DNA from 3 places in the Paenibacillus sp. FSL R7-0331 genome. Region 1 is predicted to be linked to each of the others. Evidence: a T-box and tRNA genes for the amino acid it is inferred to sense, from the RefSeq annotation. Region 1 holds a T-box; the other regions hold tRNA genes.
What was found. A T-box is a leader RNA that pairs with one kind of tRNA and senses whether it is charged. The one in region 1 lies ahead of metG (methionine--tRNA ligase), so its partner is inferred to be a tRNA-Met.

Region 1 (3,251 bases):
CAAGTGACAGGAAGGAGCGTATCCGGTCACAGGAAAAAGGAATAAACGGGTTCAGCAGGTTAGCAAGGTTAGCAATAATCTGAACACAGTTATAAAGGGTGTTGGCGCAGGCAGCAGGGTTTTCCTTCAGCTCTATCCAGGGCTTTTGTTCGTCAAAATATTTGTTGGCCCGGCGGATGCCGGAAAAGATTAGCTCCAGCGCATCTTTAAACCGGCCTGCTTCAATCAGCCTTCCGGCATCCCCATACAAAGCGTTAATAGCATTGTCCCATAACGGATCGGTTTCTCCACCCGGAACCTTACCGCCGAATGCTTTATTGATAAATGCCAGGCTGCGGTTGACGAAATTACCGAAGGCGCCAAGCAGCTCACCGTTATGGCTGTGGATAAATTCCCGCCAGGAGAAATCCGTATCACGCTTTTCAGGGCCGTTCGCTACCAGAAAGTAGCGGACCGAGTCCGGCTGATAGCGGCTGAGAATATCCGGCACCCAGACGGCCCAGTTGCGGCTGGTGGAGAACTTCTGCCCCTCCAGCGTCATATATTCACAGGCGAGCAGCCGGTCCGGCAGGTGCAGCCCGCCGGCGCCTGTCAGGATGGCAGGCCAGATCAGGCTGTGGAAGGGCACATTGTCTTTGCCGTGCACATAGTAAGCACAGATATCCGGTTGCTCTCCGGTGCTGTCTTCACGGCTCGCCAGCCAGAAGTCTTCCCAGCTTCCGCCGCTTTCCAGAGCCCATTGTTTACTCGCGGATAAATAACCGCTGACCGCCTCGATCCACACATAGATTTTTTTGCCGGCGAAGCCGTCGGCAGGCACATCCACACCCCAGTCCAGGTCCCGTGTTGCTGCGCGGTCCTGCAGCCCTTCCTGCAAATAACGCTGGGTTAGCCGCACGGCGTTATCCCTCCATCCATGCTCCGCCTCCGCATAAGCGGTCAGCTCCTCCTGCAGCTTCGATAGCGCAAGGTAATAATGCTCCGTTGGCCGCAGTACAGGCGGGGTACCGCAGATTTTACAGACCCGCTCCAGCAGGTCGGACGGATCAAGCAGGGCTGAGCAGTAATCGCACTGGTCACCTCTGGCCGGCTGCCCGCAGCGGGGACAGATGCCCTCTACATAACGGTCCGGCAGAAAACGCTGATCCTGCTCGCAATAACACTGTAAGGTTGACTTTTTGTACAAATAGCCGTGATCCAGCAGCTGCACAAAAAGCTCCTGAACTACCTTGTGATGCTGAGGCTGATCCGTGCGTGTGTACAGATCATAGGTGAAGCCAAGCCTCCTGAAGCATTCTGTGAATTCCTGATGGTACCTGCCGGCAAAATCTCCAGGAGTTACACCCTCCTTGGCAGCCTGCACAGCCACCGGTGTCCCGTGACAGTCACTGCCTGATACATACAGCACCCGGTCGCCCTTGGCACGGTGGTAGCGGGCAAGGATGTCTCCCGGCAGAATGCTTGCCAGCCTGCCCAGATGCAGCGAGCCGTTGGCATAAGGCCAGGCTCCGCCGATAAAAATATTTGTCATTAATCATACGCCTCCCGTTGCTTCAATTGTCTGTCTGAACAACAAAAAGACTCCTGTCCCCAAAAGGGACGGGAGCCTGTGCTCACGTGTTACCACCCAACTTCATCAATGCCTCGCAGCATTCATCTCTTCAGGTACGCCGCAGATTAAGCGGTTATACCCTAGCATGTTAACGGATGCGGGTTCCGGCGCAGCCTACAGCCCTGTAAGGGATTCGGTGCACAGCTCAGAGACCATATTCCCTTGGGTTTTCCCTGCTCCTTTTCAGCGGACGGAGCTCTCTGTGAGAGAATTGCCAAAGTACTCTTTCTCTTCTTAGCTTTTGTTGTATCCTAATTACTGGATATCTTACGGCTGGCTGCGGCTTAAGTCAAGTGGAAGTTTAAGTTTTGCCTAAGCCGTCAAAGCTGAAAGCAGCAGATAAGATTAGGAGGAACTGTATCATGCGCAAATTATGTGCTATTACAACTGCAGGCATTTTTCTTCTTCTGTCTGCAGGACTGACCGGCTGTACTGCAGAGTATAAGGCACCCGAAGCAGTGGAAATCCGTCCGATGACACAGCTGAACAGCAGACCGGACAGCATGTACGGCCCGGTATCACCGGTAATGCAGGATGTATATGACCGTTCCATATCCGCAGAAGTATATTCAACCGAATAAGCGCTGAATTTCCTGCGGTATGCCTCCCTGTACAGAATATCAAAAATTCTGTATAATAATTCAACTATTGCTTTGAGATGAAGAGGAGTGGGCAGGAACCATGGCAGCGGAAATTGTACATGTAACGACAGAGGAACAGCTTCAGATGGGGTTGGATATCCGCAAAAAAGTATTTGTGGAAGAGCAGCAGGTACCGGTTGAAGAGGAAATTGATGAATATGATGTGATAGGCGATCAGGTGCATCATCTGCTGGTTGTGGACGACGGGCTTCCGGTAGCCGCCGGCAGACTGATCTATTATAAGGCAGGATCTGCCAAAATGCAGCGGATTGCGGTGCACAAGGAATACCGCAGCAAAGGCTATGGCCGTGTCCTGTTAATGGCGCTTGAAGAACGGGCCAAGGAGCTGGGGCTTATATTCTCGGTGCTGGATGCGCAGTGCCAGGCTGAAGATTTTTATGCCAAGCAAGGCTATGAGGTCATTTCGGATGAGCCGTTTTATGACGCCGGAATTCTGCATGTGAGAATGCAGAAGAAGCTCTAGGATTGCAGGATACATACTTTTTCGCGGACCGGGGACTCTATTAGTATCCCATAGGGCGAATCCATACGCGAAGGAGCGGAATCTGAATGATTAACAATGAACGCGAACGTTTTATAGCAGCACAGAGGAACGGGGACGGCGACCTGCTGATGTTCCAGACCTCTTCCGGCCGTGTTCTTGATTACCAGCAGGCGCTGCAGGAGGTACAGGCAGGAAGCATTGCCGGAGTGAATGTTTTTAAGGGAAAAGACGGTGAAATGTACATCCGCGGAGACGCCGACGGAGACCCGACGAATAACCTGGATCAGCTGCCGCAGTTTTAGCACCATACATTGCATATGAAGACCGGACAAGCGTTATATAACGCATATGTCCGGTCTTTTTTATGCTTATATCCCCGCAGCATATCTGAGTAACCACCGAAGCTAAGGCCCTTGAAGGGTTATTTTTCCGTATAGTTCAGTGGGAAATGGCGGATAATGTGGTTACCAAGATTAGACTGGCGGAGGGATGC
Region 2 (3,251 bases), 2.1 Mb from region 1:
TGGTGCCCTTAACGGGTACGGGGACCGTGTCAGGCGGGCAGTTTGACTGGGGCGGTCGCCTCCTAAAGAGTAACGGAGGCGTTCAAAGGTTCCCTCAGAATGGTTGGAAATCATTCGAAGAGTGCAAAGGCATAAGGGAGCTTGACTGCGAGACCAACAAGTCGAGCAGGGACGAAAGTCGGACTTAGTGATCCGGTGGTACCGCATGGAAGGGCCATCGCTCAACGGATAAAAGCTACCCTGGGGATAACAGGCTTATCTCCCCCAAGAGTCCACATCGACGGGGAGGTTTGGCACCTCGATGTCGGCTCATCGCATCCTGGGGCTGAAGTAGGTCCCAAGGGTTGGGCTGTTCGCCCATTAAAGCGGTACGCGAGCTGGGTTCAGAACGTCGTGAGACAGTTCGGTCCCTATCTGTCGTGGGCGCAGGAAATTTGAGAGGAGCTGTCCTTAGTACGAGAGGACCGGGATGGACGTACCGCTGGTGCACCAGTTGTTCCGCCAGGAGCATGGCTGGGTAGCTACGTACGGACGGGATAAGCGCTGAAAGCATCTAAGCGTGAAGCCCCCCTCAAGATGAGATTTCCCAATTAGTAAGACCCCTTGAAGACGACGAGGTAGATAGGTTGGAGGTGGAAGTGCAGCAATGCATGGAGCTGACCAATACTAATCGGTCGAGGGCTTATCCAACAAACTACCCCAAAAAGTGAAGAAGAGGCTGACGAAGCCGATTCCGAATACTTTCCGGGGGCCCCATAACAAGGGCAAACGCAGATTCGTTTCGGATTCAGTTTTCAGGAATCAAGTTCCTGAAGCATTTACGCTGTAAGTGCCCGTTTGGTGGCGATGGCGGAGGGGTTCCACGCGTACCCATCCCGAACACGACCGTTAAGTCCTCCAGCGCCAATGGTACTTGGACCGAAGGGTCCTGGGAGAGTAGGACGCCGCCAAGCGGACAACCCACACACTTTGTGGTATTTTTTTTGCCCTTATTAGTTAAATAGGTGTATATAGGGCCTTTAGCTCAGCTGGTTAGAGCGCACCTCTGATAAGGGTGAGGTCAGTGGTTCGAGTCCACTAAGGCCCACCATTTTCCCTGATAGCTCAGTTGGTAGAGCACTCGACTGTTAATCGAGTTGTCACAGGTTCGAGTCCTGTTCGGGGAGCCATCTGGAGAGGTGTCCGAGTTTGGCCGAAGGAGCACGATTGGAAATCGTGTAGGCGCCACAAGCGTCTCGAGGGTTCGAATCCCTCTCTCTCCGTTGCGTTACCTCCCTTTAAAGGGTTGTAGGACAGCATTGATAGTAGCATGGCCCGTTGGTCAAGGGGTTAAGACACCTCCCTTTCACGGAGGTAACAGGGGTTCGAATCCCCTACGGGTCATAAGATGGAGGCTTAGCTCAGCTGGGAGAGCATCTGCCTTACAAGCAGAGGGTCGGGGGTTCGATCCCCTCAGCCTCCACCATAAATTCCCCCAAAAAGTGAAGCTAATGCTTCGCTGTGGATTCCGGGTACTTTCCGGGGACCCCAAGGGATAATACTTTTACTGACGCGGGGTGGAGCAGCCCGGTAGCTCGTCGGGCTCATAACCCGAAGGCCGCAGGTTCAAATCCTGCCCCCGCAATACATCCCCAAAAAGTGAAGAAATGCTTTGTAGCATATTCCGATTACTTTCCGGGGACCCCAAAATCTTTATCCTGGAACCGTGGTGTAGTTGGCCTAACATGCCTGCCTGTCACGCAGGAGATCGCGGGTTCGAATCCCGTCGGTTCCGCCATCTTTATTGCTTCTGGTATGAAGGTAACGGGAATTGAGCATCCTATATCTCGAAGTATAGAGTACCATCCGATTCCGTAGCATTTGCTAATTATTATTATTGGGGATTAGCCAAGCGGTAAGGCAACGGACTTTGACTCCGTCATGCATAGGTTCAAATCCTATATCCCCAGCCATTATGTTTTCTTTGAGAGCCATTAGCTCAGTTGGTAGAGCACCTGACTTTTAATCAGGGTGTCGAAGGTTCGAGTCCTTCATGGCTCACCATTTTCTTACAAGGTATGCGCGTGTGGCGGAATGGCAGACGCACCAGACTTAGGATCTGGCGTTTCACGACGTGGGGGTTCAAGTCCCTTCACGCGCACCATGTTTATGCGGACGTGGCTCAGCGGTAGAGCATCGCCTTGCCAAGGCGAGGGTCGCGGGTTCGATTCCCGTCGTCCGCTCCATATAGATTGTGCGCCCTTAGCTCAGCTGGATAGAGCGTTTGACTACGAATCAAAAGGTCAGGAGTTCGAATCTCTTAGGGCGCGCCATTTATTCTTATAAGCAGCACGAACCACTGTATTACGGGATGTAGCTCAGCTTGGTAGAGCACCTGGTTTGGGACCAGGGGGTCGCATGTTCAAATCGTGTCATCCCGATTTCATATTTTGCGGGTGTAGTTCAATGGTAGAACTTTAGCCTTCCAAGCTAATAGCGTGGGTTCGATTCCCATCACCCGCTTCACACAAGAGCAAGAACTGCAGTTAATCTGCGGTTCTTGTTTTTTTTGCGTATTTTTTATCCGGACGGACGTGTGCTGGATGACAGCATGAAAGAATGGAATTCTGGTATAGTTGAAGCTACATACATATCTTTTTCACGAATGACAGGAAGCTAAGGAGTAACGAAATGACAGACAAAGTAATCCGGATTTTTAAAATTATCAATGCTATCCAGTCTAACCCGGGAATTACCGCTGCAGATCTTGCCTTCAGATGCGATGTGAATATCAGGACGATATACAGGGATCTGGATGTGATCAGCCATTTTGCGCCGGTTGCGAATGAGGGCAGGGGGACAGGATACCGGTTTCTGGGGAAGTTTTTTCAGTATCCGCTCGATTTTTCTGAACAAGAGGCCTTGGCCTTTTCGATTCTGCCTTCCATGCTGCATGAGGACAAAATCCCTCCGGGTTTTCATACCGCCTATGATAAAGTAATGGGAACCCACCTGAAAGAAAAGTCTAAATCCAACGGCGTGCTGGAGAATATTGCTGACATTATTCAGATGGGAACCCCTGCTTACCGCAAAGAAAGCCGGAATTTTCTGCAGCCGATTATCGGAGCCATCCTGGAGCAGCAGAGTATCCGAACGGTCTACCACTCCCAGGCACGTAATGCTACTACCGAACGCGAGATTGATCCCTATTATCTGATTCCGCGTGACCAGCGATTTTATCTGGTTGGCTACTGTCATCTTAAGCAGGATAT
Region 3 (3,251 bases), 3.1 Mb from region 1:
GGGGTTATTGAGGACTGGATCGTACGCGGCATGGAAGAAGAACCTGCGGGAATGTCTCTACGTATTCATCAGCTGCTGATGAAGTTAGAAGAATAACTGTATCACTTAACGAAAATGAGTTAGTCAGTAATAAAAAAAGGGTCCCTTAGAGATTATCTCTAAGGGACCCTTTAGCTATACCGGCGAGAGGACTCGAACCTCCACGGTTTCCCACTCGATTTTGAGTCGAGCGCGTCTGCCATTCCGCCACGCCGGCGTATTCAAGCTTATTATTCCAAAATCAATGGAGGCGCCACCCAGACTCGAACTGGGGATAAAGCTTTTGCAGAGCTTTGCCTTACCACTTGGCTATGGCGCCATAAAATGGAGCGGACGACGGGAATCGAACCCGCGACCCTCGCCTTGGCAAGGCGATGCTCTACCGCTGAGCCACGTCCGCATAAATGGCTGGGGATATAGGATTTGAACCTATGCATGACGGAGTCAAAGTCCGTTGCCTTACCGCTTGGCTAATCCCCAATATTCATTTCAATCTTCATTGTAGTAATAAAAGGGCGACTGATGGGTCTCGAACCCACGAATGCCGGAACCACAATCCGGTGCGTTAACCCCTTCGCCACAGTCGCCATATTAAGCTATTATTACAATTTCACACTTCAAAATTAATGGGGCGGCCGATGGGTCTCGAACCCACGAATGCCGGAACCACAATCCGGTGCGTTAACCCCTTCGCCACGGCCGCCATATTAAGCTTTAAAGTATTACATTGGCAGGGGCAGCAGGAATTGAACCCACACCAACGGTTTTGGAGACCGTTGTTCTACCTTTAAACTATGCCCCTAAAGATGGTGGAGGCTGATGGATTCGAACCACCGAACACGTACGTGAGCAGATTTACAGTCTGATGCGTTTGGCCACTTCGCTAAGCCTCCACAGATGGTGCCGGCGAGAGGACTTGAACCCCCAACCTACTGATTACAAGTCAGTTGCTCTACCAATTGAGCTACACCGGCATATTCTATTGTAACAATCATGGTGGCGCGGGAGGGAATCGAACCCCCGACACAAGGATTTTCAGTCCTTTGCTCTACCGACTGAGCTACCGAGCCATATAAAGTTGTGATACAAATGGCGGAACCGACGGGATTCGAACCCGCGATCTCCTGCGTGACAGGCAGGCATGTTAGGCCAACTACACCACGGTTCCAAATAATTGCGGGGGCAGGATTTGAACCTGCGGCCTTCGGGTTATGAGCCCGACGAGCTACCGGGCTGCTCCACCCCGCGTCAGTAAAAAATATATATGGTGGAGGCTGAGGGGATCGAACCCCCGACCCTCTGCTTGTAAGGCAGATGCTCTCCCAGCTGAGCTAAGCCTCCATCAAAACCAGCAACTTTTATATCATATCATTTCTCAATTAAAAAGTCAAGCTTTTAAAGAAATATTGGTGACCCGTAGGGGATTCGAACCCCTGTTACCTCCGTGAAAGGGAGGTGTCTTAACCCCTTGACCAACGGGCCATACTAATGATATCCATAAGGAACGGAGAGAGAGGGATTCGAACCCTCGAGACGCTTGTGGCGCCTACACGATTTCCAATCGTGCTCCTTCGGCCAAACTCGGACACCTCTCCATATGGCTCCCCGAACAGGACTCGAACCTGTGACAACTCGATTAACAGTCGAGTGCTCTACCAACTGAGCTATCAGGGAATATATACAGGCTTGATCACCTGAAAACTGAATCCGAAACGAATCTGCGAATTAATGTTGGATAAGCCCTCGACCGATTAGTATTGGTCAGCTCCATGCATTGCTGCACTTCCACCTCCAACCTATCTACCTCGTCGTCTCCAAGGGGTCTTACTAATTGGGAAATCTCATCTTGAGGGGGGCTTCACGCTTAGATGCTTTCAGCGCTTATCCCGTCCGTACGTAGCTACCCAGCCATGCTCCTGGCGGAACAACTGGTGCACCAGCGGTACGTCCATCCCGGTCCTCTCGTACTAAGGACAGCTCCTCTCAAATTTCCTGCGCCCACGACAGATAGGGACCGAACTGTCTCACGACGTTCTGAACCCAGCTCGCGTACCGCTTTAATGGGCGAACAGCCCAACCCTTGGGACCTACTTCAGCCCCAGGATGCGATGAGCCGACATCGAGGTGCCAAACCTCCCCGTCGATGTGGACTCTTGGGGGAGATAAGCCTGTTATCCCCAGGGTAGCTTTTATCCGTTGAGCGATGGCCCTTCCATGCGGTACCACCGGATCACTAAGTCCGACTTTCGTCCCTGCTCGACTTGTTGGTCTCGCAGTCAAGCTCCCTTATGCCTTTGCACTCTTCGAATGATTTCCAACCATTCTGAGGGAACCTTTGAACGCCTCCGTTACTCTTTAGGAGGCGACCGCCCCAGTCAAACTGCCCGCCTGACACGGTCCCCGTACCCGTTAAGGGCACCAGGTTAGAACCTAGATACGATCAGGGTGGTATCCCAACGGCGCCTCCACAGAAGCTTGCGCTCCTGTTTCTACGGCTCCCACCTATCCTGTACAGATCGTACCCAAATTCAATATCAAGCTGCAGTAAAGCTCCATGGGGTCTTTCCGTCTTGTCGCGGGTAACCTGCATCTTCACAGGTATTAAAATTTCACCGGATCTCTCGTTGAGACAGCGCCCAAGTCGTTACGCCATTCGTGCGGGTCAGAATTTACCTGACAAGGAATTTCGCTACCTTAGGACCGTTATAGTTACGGCCGCCGTTTACTGGGGCTTCGGTTCATAGCTTCGGGTTACCCCTAACCACTCCCCTTAACCTTCCAGCACCGGGCAGGCGTCAGCCCGTATACTTCGCCTTGCGGCTTCGCACAGACCTGTGTTTTTGCTAAACAGTCGCTTGGGCCTTTTCACTGCGGCCCCCTCGGGCTATTCACCCTACCGAGGCACCCCTTCTCCCGAAGTTACGGGGTCATTTTGCCGAGTTCCTTAACGAGAGTTCTTCCGCGCGCCTTAGAATTCTCTTCTCGCCTACCTGTGTCGGTTTGCGGTACGGGCACCTTCTCCTGGCTAGAGGCTTTTCTTGGCAGTGTGAGATCATGACCTTCGCTACTACAATTTTCGCTCCCCATCACAGCCTGGCCTTAACAGTGTGCGGATTTGCCTACACACCAGCCTCACTGCTTAGACGGACATCCATCAGTCCGCGTCACTACCCTCCTGCGTCACCCCATCGCTCATAGCGGATTACGGTGGT

Region 2: it has a tRNA-Met gene. The T-box ahead of metG (methionine--tRNA ligase) is inferred to sense a tRNA for this amino acid. The anticodon was not compared.
Region 3: it has a tRNA-Met gene. The T-box ahead of metG (methionine--tRNA ligase) is inferred to sense a tRNA for this amino acid. The anticodon was not compared.

The regions. Positions count from the first base shown of each region.
Region 1 is NZ_CP009284.1:2,980,355-2,983,605, forward strand. It holds gene metG (methionine--tRNA ligase) at 1-1,531, opposite strand, end outside; T-box leader at 1,593-1,857, opposite strand; gene R70331_RS12320 (hypothetical protein) at 1,975-2,193, shown strand; gene R70331_RS12325 (GNAT family N-acetyltransferase) at 2,294-2,737, shown strand; gene R70331_RS12330 (DUF3892 domain-containing protein) at 2,824-3,060, shown strand.
Region 2 is NZ_CP009284.1:831,527-834,777, forward strand. It holds rRNA gene R70331_RS03580 (23S ribosomal RNA) at 1-690, shown strand, start outside; rRNA gene rrf (5S ribosomal RNA) at 837-953, shown strand; tRNA gene R70331_RS03590 (tRNA-Ile) at 1,014-1,090, shown strand; tRNA gene R70331_RS03595 (tRNA-Asn) at 1,094-1,169, shown strand; tRNA gene R70331_RS03600 (tRNA-Ser) at 1,173-1,262, shown strand; tRNA gene R70331_RS03605 (tRNA-Glu) at 1,312-1,383, shown strand; tRNA gene R70331_RS03610 (tRNA-Val) at 1,390-1,465, shown strand; tRNA gene R70331_RS03615 (tRNA-Met) at 1,551-1,624, shown strand; tRNA gene R70331_RS03620 (tRNA-Asp) at 1,700-1,777, shown strand; tRNA gene R70331_RS03625 (tRNA-Gln) at 1,878-1,952, shown strand; tRNA gene R70331_RS03630 (tRNA-Lys) at 1,968-2,043, shown strand; tRNA gene R70331_RS03635 (tRNA-Leu) at 2,060-2,143, shown strand; tRNA gene R70331_RS03640 (tRNA-Gly) at 2,151-2,225, shown strand; tRNA gene R70331_RS03645 (tRNA-Arg) at 2,236-2,312, shown strand; tRNA gene R70331_RS03650 (tRNA-Pro) at 2,347-2,420, shown strand; tRNA gene R70331_RS03655 (tRNA-Gly) at 2,432-2,502, shown strand; gene R70331_RS03660 (helix-turn-helix transcriptional regulator) at 2,671-3,251, shown strand, end outside.
Region 3 is NZ_CP009284.1:6,062,869-6,066,119, forward strand. It holds gene R70331_RS26300 (TetR/AcrR family transcriptional regulator) at 1-96, shown strand, start outside; tRNA gene R70331_RS26305 (tRNA-Leu) at 178-256, opposite strand; tRNA gene R70331_RS26310 (tRNA-Cys) at 285-358, opposite strand; tRNA gene R70331_RS26315 (tRNA-Gly) at 365-439, opposite strand; tRNA gene R70331_RS26320 (tRNA-Gln) at 445-519, opposite strand; tRNA gene R70331_RS26325 (tRNA-His) at 554-626, opposite strand; tRNA gene R70331_RS26330 (tRNA-His) at 667-742, opposite strand; tRNA gene R70331_RS26335 (tRNA-Trp) at 768-841, opposite strand; tRNA gene R70331_RS26340 (tRNA-Tyr) at 847-932, opposite strand; tRNA gene R70331_RS26345 (tRNA-Thr) at 938-1,013, opposite strand; tRNA gene R70331_RS26350 (tRNA-Phe) at 1,034-1,109, opposite strand; tRNA gene R70331_RS26355 (tRNA-Asp) at 1,130-1,207, opposite strand; tRNA gene R70331_RS26360 (tRNA-Met) at 1,214-1,287, opposite strand; tRNA gene R70331_RS26365 (tRNA-Val) at 1,305-1,380, opposite strand; tRNA gene R70331_RS26370 (tRNA-Glu) at 1,447-1,521, opposite strand; tRNA gene R70331_RS26375 (tRNA-Ser) at 1,545-1,634, opposite strand; tRNA gene R70331_RS26380 (tRNA-Asn) at 1,638-1,713, opposite strand; rRNA gene R70331_RS26385 (23S ribosomal RNA) at 1,771-3,251, opposite strand, start outside.